DNA from 4 places in the Oceanobacillus locisalsi genome. Region 1 is predicted to be linked to each of the others. Evidence: riboswitches for the same ligand, from Rfam matches in the RefSeq annotation. Region 1 holds a riboswitch; each other region holds the start of a gene.

Region 1 (4,305 bases):
TTTTTAGCTTGCCGTACATAAAAGCTAGTTAATTATAGGGAAGAGGAGGAAAAGATTTGTCTTTCATCCTATTGTTAGTACCCCCAATAAGAAGTACCTACAATAATTAATAATATGAAAAGGACTACGAGTAAGGCAAAACCCCCTCCAAATTCATTGTATTTACTCATTTTTACACCCCCCTGTGTGTTTACTATATGATATGTTGCTCTTTTAGGAAGGGTATTTGACCAGAAAAAAAGGATTTTCGCCTGTACATATCGAATCAATAATAATGAACGAAAAACAGAAATGATTTTTTGCGGAACAAGTACTGGTTAATGAAGGTTTTTTCGGTCGGTTTATAAACAGTAATGGATTATAAACCGCTATATTTCAATGAATTAAGCTTCATTTTATGTTTTTTTTATGGCTGTACCATAGTTTTACCACATTTACGTGCTAAAGTAATAGGTAAGATAGAAAAATGAAATGAAAAGGCAAAACGTGTCGTTTTTCATTTTATAGATTATCACTTTGATTCTTGTAATGAATATGTCAAACAATAAGGAGAATGAATATGACAGTGCATATTTACGGAGTATCTTGCTCATCTACAAGAAAAGCCAGACAATGGTTTCGCAAAAATGGAATTGCTTATAAGGAAAGGAATATTCTACATCAACCATTAACTATTGAAGAACTAAAAAATATTTTACAAATGACGGTAGAAGGTACAGATGAAATTCTTTCAACCCGTTCTAAAATTTACAAGGAATTAAACTTGAATGTAGAGGAATTGTCTTTACAAACCTTACTAAAATTAATTCACGAATACCCAAGATTGCTGAAAAGTCCGATTTTGGTTGATGAAAAAAGGTTTCAAGTCGGTTATCATGAAGAAGACATTCGACAATTTTTACCTCGGAAAACAAGACAGCTGCAGTGGTCACAGTGGAAAGTGGATTTAGGATTAATAAAAGGGTAACAACCTTACATGAACCTTAAATCCAAAAATAGATACGAAAAAAGAGACAGCTTATCTGTCTCTTTTTTCGTATTAGTGTTATGATATATTATACATTACGAATAACTTGTAATGCTTGCTCCATATCCGCTTTTAAATCTTCTACATCTTCCACACCTACAGAGAAACGAAGCAGGTCATTACCGATGCCCCGCTGGATTCTTTCCTCTTCCGGCATATCCGCATGTGTCTGGGTGGTAGGATACGTAATAAAGCTTTCCACACCGCCTAAACTCTCAGCAAACACAATGATATTCAGATTAGCTAAAAAGGACTTTACCAGACTTGCATCTTCTAAGCAAAATGAAAGCATACCGCCCCTGTTCGGGTAAAAAACTTGGCTGACTGCCGGGTGTTCTTCTAAATAAGCAGCAAGATGCCTGGCATTTTCTTCATGACGCTGCATACGGAGTGCAAGTGTTTTTAAACCGCGGACAAGAAGCCAGCTGTCTGACGGAGATAAAGTAGCGCCGGAAGCGTTATGCATTTCGAATACTTTCTCGGATAATTCCGGTGTTTTGGTTACTACAAGTCCAGCTAGTACATCATTATGTCCGCCAATATATTTGGTTGCACTGTGTACGACAATATCCGCACCAAGCGTAATAGGCTGCTGCAAGTATGGCGTTAAGAAAGTATTATCAACGATAAGGAACAAATGATATTTTTGTGCCAGTTCCGCATATTTTTTAATGTCAACTTCTTGTAGTAACGGATTTGTAGGTGTTTCCAAAAAGATAGCTTTTGTATTTTCTTGAATACACCGCTCTGTTTCTAATACATCCTGACATTCATCATATGTTACAGAAACATGGTATGCTTTTTCGTAATGGTCAAAAATACGATACGTCCCCCCGTAGATATCTTTTGTCGCAATGAGATGATCACCTGCTTGGAATAAAGAGGAAAGGATTAATTGAATCGCAGCCATCCCGGAACTGCAGGCGAAAGCGGCATCTCCCTCTTCTAACTTCGCAAATCCATCTTCCAGTACAGATCTGGTCGGATTTTTAGTGCGGGTATAATCGTACCCGGTGGAGTGACCAATTTCCTGATGCTGGTAAGCTGTTGATAAATGGATTGGTAAGTTTATCGCTCCTGTCCGTTCATCTGTTTTGTTTCCTAATTGTACTAATGCGGTTTCTAGTTTTTTCATTAATTTTTTCCTCCTTCATAAGAAAAGCGTGCTTGTGAATGTGCTATTTCCCTATGTATTTTCTGTTAAATGAATAAAAAACCCTTCTTATCCAGAGATAAGAAGGGTGTAATATCAACATAACACACATCTCTTATCTTTAAAGGGGAACCCCTTCTGGAATTAGCACCTTGCTAAAATTAGCCGGTTGCTGAGACATCTGCGGGCCAGTCCCTCCGTCTCTCTGGATAAGAATTAACATATTTATAATTACGTTTACTTTACAAGAGAGAAGAAAAAAAATCAAGCCTAAATTATTTTTCATCAGTCAAAAAGCGGGACGCGGTAATGCTGGACCAAGATTTGCAGATAAAAAAACCGAAAAGTATTTGAAAAGGTCCTTCATGGAGATTACAATGGATATGATGATTTTATAGGTGAAAGTATAATTAAAGTTATATGGAAGCATGAAAATACAAGTATTCGTATGATAATTTTAAAAAAAGGAAGAAGATATATGCGCAGAAAAAAACTGTTACTGGTTAACATTTCTTTGTTAGCAGGATGTATTGTCATTATTGGCATGGGCATTTATAAAGACAATGATTCAGTGGAATATTCCATGGAAGTAAGTACCGATGATGACAATAGCGGTGATGGGCAAATGGGAGAAAGTGTCGAGCTTTTCACGACCTCTTGGAATGACCGGTTATTAGGAGACAATGAACAAATTTATCAAACCGCTCATGTAGATCATCATAACAAGCCTCAACAAACAGACAGGGAAACAGAAGTGCAAACAGAGAATAGCTCTGCACAAGAGACAACGGAAGAAGCAGCAGATACAGAAACGGAAACACATACAGATCAGAAACCAGACAAGCAGGAAAGAAATAATGCTGTTTCTGAGGAAACATCCGCTTATCAAATAACGAATAAGAAAACGGATGAATCAAATGAAAACGAAGCACATCATACTTCTCATAGGGAAGGTTATACAACTGAAGAAGATAATGAAAATACGGAAAGAAAAGAAACAGATGAAGATAACTCTCAAAAGAAAACAAATTCTTCAGATGAACAAGTAGAACAGAAGAAACCTGAAAAAAAGAATACTGCCACAGATTCTGGTGAGTCTCTTAATGAAAAAGATAAGAAAAAGATAAATGGTAAACGTAAGCCATCAAAAGATGAAAATTCGAAAAGAGATAAAGAAACAGAAAACGAAAATGGTGAGGAAGATAAAGATAAAAATAAAGAAGATAAAAACGACCAAGAGGACGAAATAAAGTACCCAGAAGAAGAACCGATAGACGATAATGAAAATGGGGATAATGAAGAAGGAAAAGAAGATGCAGAGGACGAAACAGAAGATGAAGAAGAGCTGGACGAAGATCATGAAGACGATGATTCCGAAGAAAATAAACCAAATACAGCTTCCATCTATTCCGAATAAATAAAAAAGATGAAAAACGGTAAATTTGCCTCCACTCGCATTATTTGCCGTTTTTTAATTGCGATAAAAGCAGCATTTTAAATTCGTAAATGCAAGGGGCAAACGTTTGAAATAGGTGGAACAGGGAAAAGTACACTTAACAGAGTGGAAATTTTTCTGAAGAAATGTTGATGAAAATTAGCTTAACACTGCAAAATTTGATATTATAATAGATGCAGCAACTATTAATCGTGATAGTTCAAAATTACATTGCATTTTATTTATGGAAGTATAGAAAGGAAGGAAGATGAAATATGAGTAAACCAAAAGTAGTTGTGCTTGGTGCCGGCTATGCTGGATTAGTGGCAACAAGACGTTTAACACAACAGCTTTCTGCTGAAGAAGCGGAAATTGTTCTGATCAACAAACATAATTATCATTATGAAAGTACATGGTTGCATGAAGTAGCAGCAGGAACGATTAATCCGAACCAGGCACGTTTTATGTTGACAGATGTTGTTAATCCGAAGCGGGTTCGTTTAATTTATGACAACGTTACCGAAGTAAAACGGGAGGACAAGCGTGTCGTATTGGAAAATAGTGAAGTTTCCTATGACTATCTAGTGTTTGCACTTGGATTTGTATCCAACTCCTTTGGCATTCCTGGCATGGAAGAAAATGCTTATGCTATCACAGATATCGATTCAAGCCGTTTAATCGCTGAGCACA
Region 2 (4,305 bases), on a different contig from region 1:
GTCATCAACCATGTTTCTTTTCGTCTTATAAAAAACTTAGAGAAGAAATTTAATTTCATTATCCTCCGAAAAATAAATCAAAAACGTTACTAGCTGTAGAGCTTTCTGTATTATAAAACTCGGAGTAACCGCAATTTTTGCAGAATACAACCGTAAAACGATTATGTTGTACATCAAATACCTTAGATAACCCAGATCCAGTCATAGAAACATCTTTTGAATCTGCGTTTTGGCTGCCACATTTCATACAACCTTCATTATTTTTCATTTCTATCACCTCTTTCATATATTTACGTGTGAATGTACTCCTTTGTTTCACCGAATGTAAATATATTTATTTTAATGGTTGTACCATTGCTTGTTTGAATTCAATTTCAATTAAAAACACTTTGCATGATTATCCATTCTTTACCTTCATAACATTTGAGTTTGAAACAGAGAAGCGTATAATAATTAATATTGAAAAAAATGTATTTACAAGGTTATTTTATGTGAAATAAGGAAATCTAAGACTGAAAAGCAATCTAAACTTCAACCCAGCCAGGAAGGGAAGTAACGGTGAAGCAAATGAACGATTATTCTTATTTCACACAATAGCAACAATGCAATAGAAAGAAGGAAAAAAGGATGAGCAAAGCACAATCGAAAATATCGAGAAAGACAATGATTTTTTTAAGAGGACTCATTATTGTTATTGGCGGGTTTATTACAGCTTATGGGCTGGAAGCGGTACTGATTCCGAATAGTGTTTCAGATGGTGGTGTAACGGGCTTGAGTATCGTTGGATCGCAATGGACAGGATTGCCGCTAGGCGTTTTAATTGCTATCTTAAATATTCCATTTATTTACTTAGGATATAAACAAATTGGCAAAGGTTTTGCGTTGTTTTCCGTTCTTGGAATTGCCTCCTTAGCTATCAGTACAAGTATGATGCATCATATCCCGACGATAATAGGAATTGAAGGAGACACCCTTCTGGTGACAGTGGTCGGCGGGATTATTATTGGTTTTGGTATGGGACTTGCACTCCGTAATGGCGGTGCATTGGACGGTATTGATATGTTAGCAGTGCTGTTATCGCGCAAGCTGCCTTTTGGAACAAGCGATTTGATTTTATTTCTTAATTTATTTGTGTTTATTGTTGTATCAACAGTGTTTGGTTTACGGGGAGCATTAATGTCAGGCATTGCTTATTTTATTGCTTCGAAAGTAATTCATTTAATTGAGGAAGGTTTGAGTAGCACCAAAGCAGTATATATTATCACCGGCTATGCGGATGAAATGATTAAAGAGATTAGAGACCGTTTAGGGCGCGGTTGTACTGTGCAGCATGTAGAGGGCGGATATTCGAAAAAAGAATTTCGGCAAGTGAAAAGTATTATTACCCGTTTGGAAGAAAGCAAGATGAAAGAGATTATTCAAGATGTTGATCCGGAGGCTTTTATCACGGTTCATGAAGTGACGGAAGTACGGGGCGGTAATTTTGATTAATAAATGAAAAGAAACAAGGCAGCCAATCGAAGTGCATTGGCTGCCTTGTTGTATATGATGCATTAAGATCTAGATCTGAACAAATCCGCGATAGCATGAGAAACCTCAATACCTTGATAAGTGAACACGGATAATGCGGTCAGAGCAAAGAACCCAATAACGATAAATCGCAAAATAATCATTTTGTCAGCCTCCTCTTTTGAAAGTAGTGTGGATTTCAAAAGAGAATTAAACCACGAAATTGGATTGATAGAAAACGGGTGTCATCAGCTGTTTTGTACGGTTGATACGGACAATCATCGTAAATAAACTGAACGTTCCCAGTAAGAATAAAGTAATGACTAGAGCTGTGTATACGGTGAATGATTTATCCGTCTGATCATTTCCGCCAATACCCAAATCTTGAGTCATTTGTGTATCAACCAGCATCTCCTGTTCGGTGAGCACGTAGCTGTGATGTACACCTGAAGATAACTGTGTGATTGGTAAAATGATAATCATGATAACAATCATTAAATAGCGATTCATCATCTACGCCTCCTCCCGTTTTTATCACCGTTTATTTGATAGAAAAACTTAATTATACCAATATTGAAGTGTCATTTCAATATATCTTCATTGATTGGTAAGGATGTAAAGTGTATTATAAGCTTATTTTTCAAAGCTGTCTATACTTTTTGAACATTTTATGACTTTTTATCTGTCATATCAATATACCCAAATGTGGCTGATTGTTAAACGTATGTTGAGGAGAAGTAATGATATAAGACTAGAAAATTTTAAAAAATTCTTATTGACAAAGAATTCAAATACATATATAGTTGTTTACAACAAATAAATAGCAATACATTTTCTTATCCAGAGAGGTGGAGGGACTGGCCCTTGGAAGCCTCGGCAACAGACTTAAAAAAGAACTGTGCCAATTCCAGTAGCATGAAGCTAGCAGATAAGGAGAGACATTGATATCGTACTCAAACCTCTTCTTTCTGAAAAGAAGAGGTTTTTCGTATTTATATCAATTTTTTAGCAGCGAATGAAAAGTAAAAATTTACAGGAGGAATGGAGAAATGGCGAAAAGAAGTTTAGAAGAACGTTTAAAACAGGGGACAGTTATTGCAGGAGAGGGATACTTATTTGAACTGGAGCGCAGAGGTTACTTACAGGCAGGATCCTTTGTACCCGAGGTGGCACTGGAGAATCCGGAAACGCTGAAGGCAGTGTATCGTGATTATATGAATGCAGGGTCAGATGTGGTGCTTGCTTTTACATATAATGCACACCGTGAAAAAATGCGCATCATCGGTAAAGAAGATTTATTGGAACCTTTAAATCGAAATGCGATTAAATTGGCGAAAGAAGTAGCGAAAGAGCACCCGACAGAAGAAGCTTTGGTGGCAGGGAATATTTCGAATACCAATATTTTTAATCCGGAAGATCAGGCGTCCAAAGATAAAGTGAGAGCGATGTTTAATGAAATGGTTTCATGGTGTAAGGACGAGGACGTTGACTATATTAACGGAGAAACGTTTTATTATCATGAAGAAGCATTGATTGCGTTAGAAGAAATTAAAAAATATGACTTGCCGGCAGTAATCACTTTGGGATTAATGGGTGAAAATATCATGCGTGACAGTTACAGCGTGGAAGAGTCATGTAAGATATTAGAGGATAACGGCGCTTTAGTTGTGGGAATGAACTGTTTCCGCGGACCGGATACCATGCAGCCGTATCTGGAGAAGATTTGTGATCATGTAGATGGTTATGTAGGGGCTTTGCCGATTCCATATCGGACAACAGAAGAAAATCCGACATTCTTTAATTTGCCGGATGGTGGATGCAGCTGTCATTTGCCGACTGAAACAACTTTCCCGACTTCACTTGATCCGCTTTATCATAACCGTTACGAGCTGGCGGAATGGGCTAAGAAAGCACATGGCATCGGTGTTAATTATATTGGCTTATGCTGTGGAGCTTCTCCGGCGATGTTGCGTGCTGTGGCTGAGGCTGTTGGAATCGAAACAATTAATTCCATCTATTCCCCGGATATGCATAAGCATTTCTTATTTGGTGAAGATGAAACGTTGCAGGATCATATTACGGATTACAAAACAAAAGCTTAAAGCAATAGATAAGGGGGCAATTTACCATGACAGTTACAAGAGAAAATGAGGTCTTACAAGCGCTTGATATACTGAAATCAAAAACATGGGTAGACTTAACGCATACGTTTGGTCCAAGTTCCCCGCATTTCGCAGCTTTTAAAGATGCTGAGTTTGAGACGTTATACACACATGATGACGGGTTTTTTGCACAGCAATTCAGTGTTTCGGGCCAATACGGCACGCATATTGATGCGCCGATTCATTTTGTTCGTGATCAACGCTATTTAGAAGAATTGGATTTACAAGAAGTGGTCCTCCCGCTGGTTGTGATTGATAAATCGGAAGCAGCAGGAGAGAACCATGATTATATTTTAACACCAGAAGATATTTTAGAGTTTGAACAGGTACATGGAAAAATTGAAGCGGGCACATTTGTTGCTTTGCGAACAGATTGGAGCAAGCGCTGGCCGGATAAAACATCTTTTGAGAATAAAGATGCAAATGGGGACAGTCATATACCTGGCTGGGGACTGGATGCGTTGAAATTCTTGTTTGAAGAAAGACAGATTAAAGCGGTAGGACATGAAACATTTGATACCGATGCTGCGATTGATGCTAGAAAAAACGGTTCTTTAATCGGTGAGTACTATGTACTGGAACAAGATACGTTCCAGGTGGAGCTTTTAACAAACTTGGATCAATTACCAGCTAA
Region 3 (4,305 bases), on a different contig from region 1:
GTCAGGAAAGCTTATCTCCTTTGATCTTTGGAACAACGAGCATACAGAAATAGAAGTAGCTTCCTTGCGTAAAGCAGATTGCCCATCATGCTCAAAGAAAAGAAGTTACCCCAATTTGGATCGTGATTCTCATTTGAAAACAGCTGTATTATGCGGAAGAAACACGGTGCAACTGCGCCCGCAGCGAAAACAGACAGATCTGGATGAAGTAGCGAAAGAACTGCAGAAGAATAAACAAATCAAGCTTTTTCAGAACCCTTATTTGCTTTCGTTTGAAGTGGATTCTTTCCGGATTGTGCTCTTTCAGGACGGGCGAACTTTGGTTCATGGCACAATGGACCATCTGGAAGCGAAAAATGTGTATCATCGCTATCTAGGGTGAAGTACGAAAGGCGACGAAGCTATTCTTTTTTCAATCAATAAGCAAATATAATAGCGACTTTATCTCATCGTTCCATGTTTATTTCGCATGGGGCGATTTTTTTCTGTTCTTTAAAAACCAAAAACCTATATTCAATAGTGAAATGATCAGCTTGAATGGATATAATAAGAACTAAGAAACAGTTTTAATAACACAGCTTAAAGGAGAATAAACATGTCAAAACAAGATAAGAAAGAGCTCTCTCAAGAGGAACAAGAAGAAATACTGGAAAAGTTAAAGGTTCGTTTTGAAAAAAATATGGATCGCCATCATGATTTTGACTGGAATCTAATTCAATCAAGGCTGGAGGGTCATTCTGAAAAATTAGCCTCTTTATATGAAATGGAGAGAACGGAAGGCGAACCAGATGTCATTGGATATGACGAGGAAAGAGAAGAATACATTTTTGTAGACTGCTCAAAAGAAAGCCCGAAAGGACGCAGAAGTGTTTGTTATGATCGGGCAGCGCTGGAATCAAGAAAGAAGCATAAACCGGAAAATAGTGCGATAGATATGGCGTTGGATATGGGCATTGAAATGTTAACGGAAGAACAATATCGCGAACTTCAAACGCTCGGAACTTTTGATGCGAAAACATCGACTTGGGTAAGGACACCTGCGGATATTAGGGAACTTGGCGGCGCACTTTTTTGTGATTTCCGTTTTGGACATGTTTTCTTATATCATAACGGCGCAGAATCTTATTATGGTTCCAGAGGGTTCCGGGGTATGTTAAGAGTATAGATGTGAGCTCGAGAGATAGAGAATCAGGAATGTGTGTAAACCACCCGTTCTTGATTCTTTTTTAGTTGTTGTGAAAAAAGGCTGGTAATGCAGAGGGAATTATTCTGAATATGTGGCAGGGTTTGTGATTTTGCTTCCATAGAAAATAATATCCGGTTTGTTAATCATTACTTAATCACCAGGAAAAATCAAAAATACTAATTGACAACTTATTTTATATAAGATAGTCTAAATATTAATCTAATCCTTAGTTTTTTGATTGGGTTAATTGAAATAATGTTTAACATAAAGCATTCTTATCCAGAGAGGCAGAGGGACTGACCCTTAGACACCTCGGCAACAGACCGTATTGGAACTGTGCCAATTTCAGCAAGTCGAATGGAAGGCTTGGAAAGATAAGAAGAGAGAAGTAAAACAGAAATGGTTTACCTGCACCTCTTCTTATGTTGAAAAAGAGGTTATTTTTTATGCTGAGAAAATAAGCCATTTTATTGCAGAAGCATGATATCAAAATATCAGCCTCAAAAGGTAAGCGAATGCAGACTATTTTAATAGGAATGGAAATACAAACGATTACAATAACTAATTAATAAAAGGAATATAGAAAGTTGAGAGTGATGTACATGCATTTTGCTTTTGATCATATCGTGCATTTTATTGAAGATCCGGAAAAGGCCACTAGAACGCTCAAGAATAAAGGAATACATGCAGTTGAAGGCGGCGTGCACCAGAATCGTCCTACATACAACGCGTTAAGTCATTTTGATTTAAGTTATATAGAATACTTAGGTACGTCCGACAGGCAAATGCTTGAAGAGATGGAACATCCTCAGCACAGTATGATACAGACGATTATTAAGAAAGGTTTTCAAGAAGGTTTTGTCCGCTTTATTATTCGGACAGATAATATTGAAGCTGCTGCGCAACGTTTTTCTGACAAAGGATTAACAGTAAATGGGCCGGTCTATTTAAGCCGCGAACAGCCTGACGGCACTCTTTTGGAGTGGCAGCTTTTATTTATTGGAGATGAAAAGGATACATTGGAACTGCCTTACTTTATCCAGTGGAATGAAAGCGATAAGGAACGGAAAAAAGCATTAACCGAAAAAGAAATAATCGTCTCGCATCCGGCAGAGGCCAGCTTTTCCCATATAAATATTGCCGTAAATGATTTGGAAAGGACCGTAGATAAATGGTCTGATTTATTGGGGCTGGAAACAGAAGAATCCTATATGGATGAAGAACTGCAGGCAACATGCCAAAAGCTGCTTCTTCCTGGAGGAGATTTAGTGTTTTGCAGCCCGCTGACAACAGGTGTTGTTTCGGAAGTGCTGGAACAACAAGGAGAAGGTCCATTTCAGGTTAATCTTTCCAGCGAGCAAACCGATGATTTATTCGAATTTGGCGGTGGACGCTATCAAATCAAGAATGATTAAAAGAGATACAGTCTGGAGGTGTACAACGTGAGCTACAGTGTAATTGTTGTTGGCGGCGGAATTATAGGAACGTCGTCTGCTTATTATTTATCGAAAGCAGGGGCGGATGTAACGCTGCTTGAAGCAAAAGACATCGCTTCCGGCACATCGGGTGCCTGTGATCAGCATGTTCTGCTGCAATCGAAGAAGCCGGGACCGGTTTTGGAACTGGCTGTGGAAGGGAAAAAGCTCTATCCAGAACTGGAAGCGGAATTAAATACAGACTTGGAGTATCGTAGCGGTGGCGGAATGATACTGATGGAGTCAGAGAAAGAAAAAGAATTGCTGACGCAGAAGGTTGCGCAGATGCAGGAATATGGTGTCGATGTGACCACGTTGTCTGCACAAGGAGTCAAAGAGAAGCAGCCAGGTTTAGCGAATCATATCTTGGGATCTACCTGGTGTCCGGATGAAGGGAAAGTTAATTCATTTAACGTATGTTTTAGTATGGCACAAGCTGCACAGCAATTAGGCGCAACGATTCGTCTGGGCTCACCGGTAACCGAACTGATTACCAAACAAGATCGTGTTGTCGGCGTAAAGGTCAATGAAGAGGAAATGTATGCCGATGCGGTGCTTGTAGCTGCCGGAGTGTGGACCCCCGCGTTAATAAAACCTTTAGGAATCGATGTTCCTATTGTGCCACGGCGCGGACAAATATTAGTTTCCGAAAAAATCCCGCCTTTTCTGAAGCGGAGCGTTTTAAGCTATGCTTATATCGCAGCGAAAGGGAAAAATACGGCAGAGCCAAGTAACGGAGCTGATGCGGCAGGAGTCGGTCTTGTGATGGAACAGACGGAAAGCGGAAATTTATTAATCGGCGGTTCTCGTGAATTTGTCGGATTCAATACAGAAACAACGAGTGAAGTGACAAGCGCAATTGGACAAGCCGCAGTGAAAACCTTTCCTGAGTTAGCCAATGTGCGAATTATCCGGTCCTTTTCTGGACTCCGCCCTAATACACCGGATGGGAAAGCCATTATGGGACCTGTGGAAAATGTTCCAGGGTTATACTTAGCTGCCGGTCATGAAGGGGACGGTATTGCGCTGGCTCCTATAACTGGAAAATTAATGGCGGATGTTATATCTGGTCAGCGTTCTAGCATAGATATACGCCCGTTTTTATTCGATCGATTTCAGAATTCCGGAGTTGTGTGAAAGGAAGTGAAAGATAGTGTCGGTATCCTATCGTTTAAACGAATCAGAGCAAGAAAAAGAGAAGGTAGCCTTCTATTTTAATAAGGAAGAATTATACGGATATGAAAACGAACCGATTGCGAGTGCGCTGCTGGCTAATGGAATTCGTTCCATCCGTGTGGATGATAAAACAGGTGAGTCGCGTGGTGTTTATTGCGGCATTGGGCATTGTTTTGAATGTCGAGCCGAAGTGGACGGCGTATCAAATGTTAGAACCTGTCTGACACCATTACAAAAAGGAATGAATGTGAATACGGTATCGGACTTGAGCAGGGAGGGAAATGAATCGTGAAATGCCATGTAACCATTGTAGGCGCTGGACCGGCAGGGCTATCTGCAGCAATCGATTTAGCCAAAACAGGAGTTTCTGTGGTCGTTATCGATGAATATTACCGCCCTGGAGGCAGGCTGCTCGGCCAATTATATGAAGACCGGAAAGCACCTCGTGATGAGAGGCATTGGGATGGA
Region 4 (4,305 bases), on a different contig from region 1:
TGGAAACGTTCGTATTTGCTGCACAGTCAATTACCTTTATCATAACTTTCTTGTCAATATAGGAATCTATTGAACTGACTTGTAGTTTGGGTGACATAGCGTCCCTCCGATCGAATCTTGTCTTATTTTTCTCTGTTTTTTTAAGAACCTTTATCTTTCATAACGATTTATTCTATTTCCTTACGAAACAGAATACGATCATTGCCAACTCCATCATCATTTGCTTTCACAGCTATACCATCCACTGTTTTATCTCCTTGCTCCATCACAAAACCCATTTTTTGATGGAATGCAATCGATGTTTTATTTACTGGTGAAGTGATGGAACGGATGATTTTCCGATCAGCCCCTTTAACCTTGGTAAAAAAGGTTTCGTAAAGTGTTTTTCCAATGTTTTTCTTTCGGTAATCCGGATGCACACCTACAAAATGAATATATGCTTCATCTAGCTGATCTTGTGATAAAAACCCAATTACAAAACCTGCAATCTTTCCTTCATCTTCTACGATAAAGCTGGTATTTTTAAAATGATTAAAAAATAATTTAGGCAGCATCCCTGCCATATCACGTCCGCCCCACCATTCATTTATCTGTGGAATCAGGACATCATAATCCGCACTTTGCAAATGACGAATCTCCATTTTAATCGCTCCTTTATACAAATACTGCGATGTATTATCCATTCATATCAGTGCTTCCAAATATCAAATATAAAGGTATATATTCTTATATGTTATTTACTAATATATCAAAAAATTATCTCTATTTCTTTCTTTATTTGCATTTTGGGACTTTATATTTTTTTCATCAATATGTTAGCCTTATATAAATTAAGTTACCAGCAGAAGGAGGTTTAATTTATATGTTTAAGTCTTTAAGAATCCAGTTGATTCTTTCGTCATTCGCTTCATTGCTGTTCATCATAAACACTTATTTGCATTTCAATTTTGCTTATCGATTCAATGATTTAATTGTAAATTTATTTTTATTCATTACGCTGGCTTCGGTTTTTAATACTGGTTTATTAACGCAAAAGTATTTACATTCAAAAACATAATAATACTTGTAACATTATACATGCTAAAATAACACGGTTTATTCAATAAATACAGGATAACCAATGATTTAACAATGTGAGAATCAATCCATGTAAAAAAGGAGACAGGAGAAGAACTCCTCTCCCAATCTCCTTTTCTTTCTAAAACTTATTTCCAAACATCCTCAGCAATCCGAACAACATGCCGGATTTTTTCCCATTGCTGCTCCTCAGTCAATAAATTCCCTTCCTCTGTGGAAGCAAAGCCGCATTGAGGACTCAGACAAAGCTGGTTCAACGGTACATAGTCCGCAGCTTCTGCTATCCTTGCTTTCACAGCTTCCGGATCTTCCAGTTCGCTGAATTTAGACGTAATCAGACCCAGTACAATATATAAATCATCACGGTTTACATGACGTAACGGTTCAAATCCGCCCGAACGATCATCATCAAACTCCAGGAAAAGCCCATCCACCTGCAGACTGCCAAAAATCGTTTCAGAAACCGCTTCGTAACCGCCACTCGACATATAGGTAGATTGGAAATTACCTCGGCAAATATGCATCGTCACCAGCATATCATCCGGTCTTTTAGCGATGGATTCATTGATTGCCCTTGCACTTAATTCAGCTGTTTTCTCCGGATCTCTTCCTTTTTCAATCAGAGAATTTCTGCCTTCCTCTGAGAAAAAAGTGGCCCAAGAAGTGTCGTCCAGCTGTAAGTAGCGGCATCCTTCATCATATAACGCCTGAATCACCCCTTGATAAGCAGTGACCAAATCATCAATAATCGCTTCATCATTTTCATAGACTCCGTCTTCGAAATCCGCCCGGAAAAAGAGCATATTCGGACTTGGAATCGCAAATTTGGCAACTGCATCTCCAGCAATACCATGTAAAAATTTATAATGCTCAATCATATAGTGATCGCTGAAACCGATTTTACCAGTCACCTTAATACCTCGTTTTTTGGTCTCCACTCCAGTGAACTGCAGACCTTGTTCTGCGGTATAACCTTCCACGCCATCTAAGCCTTCCAGAAAATCAAAATGCCACCAGGCACGGCGAAACTCGCCATCTGTCACTGATTGAAGTCCGGCTTCTTTTTGCTGTTCTACCAGTTTCGTAATTTCCTCATCCTCAATTTGACGCAATTGTTCCTGACTAATCTCTCCCTTTGCCTTTTGCGTACGCGCATCTTTCAAACGCTTTGGACGGAGAAAACTCCCTACATGGTCTGCTCTGAATGGAGCACGTGTATGTTTTGTTTCTGCTGCTGTTGTCATCAAAATACCCCTTCCTCTTTATCTACTGCTTTCATTCTATAATCCAATTTAAAAACCCCTTCTAAAAAAAGAAGAGGTTAACTATGATTAAGAACTCTTCTTATCTTCAAGCAAAAATGCTCCTGGAATTAGCACAGTACAAATCAGCGTCTGCTGCTAAGGCTTCAACGGGCCAGTCCCTCCGCCTTTCTGGATAAGAATATATGGAATTATACGAATAATTATTAATTACTCTACATGGAAGCGATGCATTCGTCAAGGAAATTACTAAAATTTAGGCAATTTGCTGTAATATATTTTCATCAACATTTTGTAAAAAATAACATGAATCAATTGATATATTCTTTTATTTCAGTAAAAACCTTTAGAATGCTTATTTTATATACCCTATTCTTTTCCATTTCATAAGTCCTTTAAAAAATCCACATGATTCTCTAAAGTATTCACCGCTCGTTCAGCTATAAACAATATAAAAGGCTCATAATCTCCTTTTGTCCCAGAAATATCAAGCACCTCATAATACCTAAACCTATCATCTTTTTCAATTGTAATTGGAGGAAATCCAAACTTCATCAACTCAAAATTCATCAATAATCTGGAAGTTCTTCCATTCCCATCAGAAAAAGGATGAACATTTACAAATTTGGCATGTAGCAGGCTAGCTTTTTCCACGGGATGTAAATCATTAACATTTTCACACCAATCCACCAAGTCATCCATCTCATCTTGAATTTTTTCATGAGATGGAGGTGTATGATTAGCACCGGTTATCAAAGCAGCAGTATTTCTATATTTGCCAGCAATTGATCGATCTATGCCTTGCATTACAATGGCGTGAATATCTTTTATGATACGTTGGTTTAACGGACTCTCAACATTTATTAATTCCTCTACGTACGTAATAGCTTCTTTATGATTATTCGCTTCAGCATGTTCACGAAAAGATTTGCCTTGAATAGTGATACCATCTTCTAAAACTGCCTTTGTTTCATACAGGGTCAACGTATTTCCTTCGATTGCATTGGAATGGTACGTATTTTTAATATAAAAATCCTCTTTCATATCTTTTACCACTTCATTTGGTAAAGGCCTCTTTTTATCTAATTGTTCTTTTAAAACATTTGATTTATTTAATAATTTCTTTTTCACACCCAAATATATATCCCTCCTGCCTTTAAATTGTAATCGTTTCGACTAATGCTGTTCAATAGTATAACATAAACCAAACCCTTTAACAGCTGCTCTGGCACATAATAAGAGCGACAGCCATATCCAAATTCGCCGTGGCAGTTGGACTTCTCGAAATACAAGGTCATGTTCTTTCTTCATGTCTATATACTCTCCCTTAATCATTTTAATAACGTTTAGATAGTACAACAAATGATGAAAAGACTGTTGCTATCGTTAATGTTTTATTAAATATTAACATATTTCTATTAGCAACGTTTGACTACAATACCGCTTAAGCTTGTTAAACATAAAAATGCATGTGTGGTTTATCCTGCTTATAATAATTTATTCTATCTTGCAGAGTACCCGTGTGGAATTCAAATTTATGACCATCAGGATCTGTAAAATAAATAGAGTTTTTATCTTTTTTATCCCTGGGACGACCAGTTAAGATGTTTACATCCAATTTTTCTAATTTGTTATACATTTTATCAAAATCATCTTCTTCAATTGAAAAAGCAATGTGCGTGTATGACTGACTTATTTCATTACGCGGGATATCTTTCTCTAAATTAAGTGCCAGCCACATTCCATTTAAATCGAAATAAGCGGTACTCTTCCCTTTAACTAGCAATTTAGCATCAAATACGCTTTGATAAAAATGAATCGATTTTTCCAAATCTGAAACTGAAAATAATAAATGGTTAATTCCTTTAATTGACAACTATAACACTCCTTAATTAGTGGTATTTCTATAAACTTAGTTGAGTTTATTATATTATAATTATATCCCTGTAATTTGCTTGATTCTATT

The links. Region 1 has a riboswitch for S-adenosylmethionine ahead of ACFQ19_RS15515 (methionine biosynthesis PLP-dependent protein). Riboswitches for the same ligand answer to the same signal wherever they lie in the genome.
Region 2: another riboswitch for S-adenosylmethionine. It lies ahead of ACFQ19_RS02950 (homocysteine S-methyltransferase family protein); the one in region 1 lies ahead of ACFQ19_RS15515 (methionine biosynthesis PLP-dependent protein).
Region 3: another riboswitch for S-adenosylmethionine. It lies ahead of ACFQ19_RS16070 (VOC family protein); the one in region 1 lies ahead of ACFQ19_RS15515 (methionine biosynthesis PLP-dependent protein).
Region 4: another riboswitch for S-adenosylmethionine. It lies ahead of ACFQ19_RS17425 (5-methyltetrahydropteroyltriglutamate--homocysteine S-methyltransferase); the one in region 1 lies ahead of ACFQ19_RS15515 (methionine biosynthesis PLP-dependent protein).

The regions. Positions count from the first base shown of each region.
Region 1 covers NZ_JBHTKK010000022.1:17,892-22,196, forward strand. Annotated here, with positions in the region: gene ACFQ19_RS15505 (YjcZ family sporulation protein) at 75-170, opposite strand; gene ACFQ19_RS15510 (Spx/MgsR family RNA polymerase-binding regulatory protein) at 560-967, shown strand; gene ACFQ19_RS15515 (methionine biosynthesis PLP-dependent protein) at 1,056-2,162, opposite strand; SAM riboswitch class I at 2,293-2,396, opposite strand; gene ACFQ19_RS15520 (hypothetical protein) at 2,659-3,597, shown strand; gene ACFQ19_RS15525 (NAD(P)/FAD-dependent oxidoreductase) at 3,891-4,305, shown strand, end outside.
Region 2 covers NZ_JBHTKK010000002.1:160,681-164,985, forward strand. Annotated here, with positions in the region: gene ACFQ19_RS02935 (zinc ribbon domain-containing protein) at 59-268, opposite strand; gene ACFQ19_RS02940 (YitT family protein) at 628-1,491, shown strand; gene ACFQ19_RS02945 (hypothetical protein) at 1,720-2,022, opposite strand; SAM riboswitch class I at 2,343-2,444, shown strand; gene ACFQ19_RS02950 (homocysteine S-methyltransferase family protein) at 2,559-3,611, shown strand; gene ACFQ19_RS02955 (cyclase family protein) at 3,638-4,305, shown strand, end outside.
Region 3 covers NZ_JBHTKK010000023.1:57,192-61,496, reverse strand. Annotated here, with positions in the region: gene ACFQ19_RS16080 (ThiF family adenylyltransferase) at 1-382, shown strand, start outside; gene ACFQ19_RS16075 (DUF4256 domain-containing protein) at 596-1,165, shown strand; SAM riboswitch class I at 1,459-1,567, shown strand; gene ACFQ19_RS16070 (VOC family protein) at 1,789-2,601, shown strand; gene ACFQ19_RS16065 (NAD(P)/FAD-dependent oxidoreductase) at 2,629-3,798, shown strand; gene ACFQ19_RS16060 ((2Fe-2S)-binding protein) at 3,815-4,129, shown strand; gene ACFQ19_RS16055 (NAD(P)/FAD-dependent oxidoreductase) at 4,126-4,305, shown strand, end outside.
Region 4 covers NZ_JBHTKK010000028.1:8,165-12,469, reverse strand. Annotated here, with positions in the region: gene ACFQ19_RS17435 (alpha/beta fold hydrolase) at 1-97, opposite strand, end outside; gene ACFQ19_RS17430 (GNAT family N-acetyltransferase) at 168-641, opposite strand; gene ACFQ19_RS17425 (5-methyltetrahydropteroyltriglutamate--homocysteine S-methyltransferase) at 1,206-2,321, opposite strand; SAM riboswitch class I at 2,419-2,521, opposite strand; gene ACFQ19_RS17420 (Fic family protein) at 2,724-3,470, opposite strand; gene ACFQ19_RS17415 (hypothetical protein) at 3,516-3,650, opposite strand; gene fosM (FosM family fosfomycin resistance protein) at 3,793-4,215, opposite strand.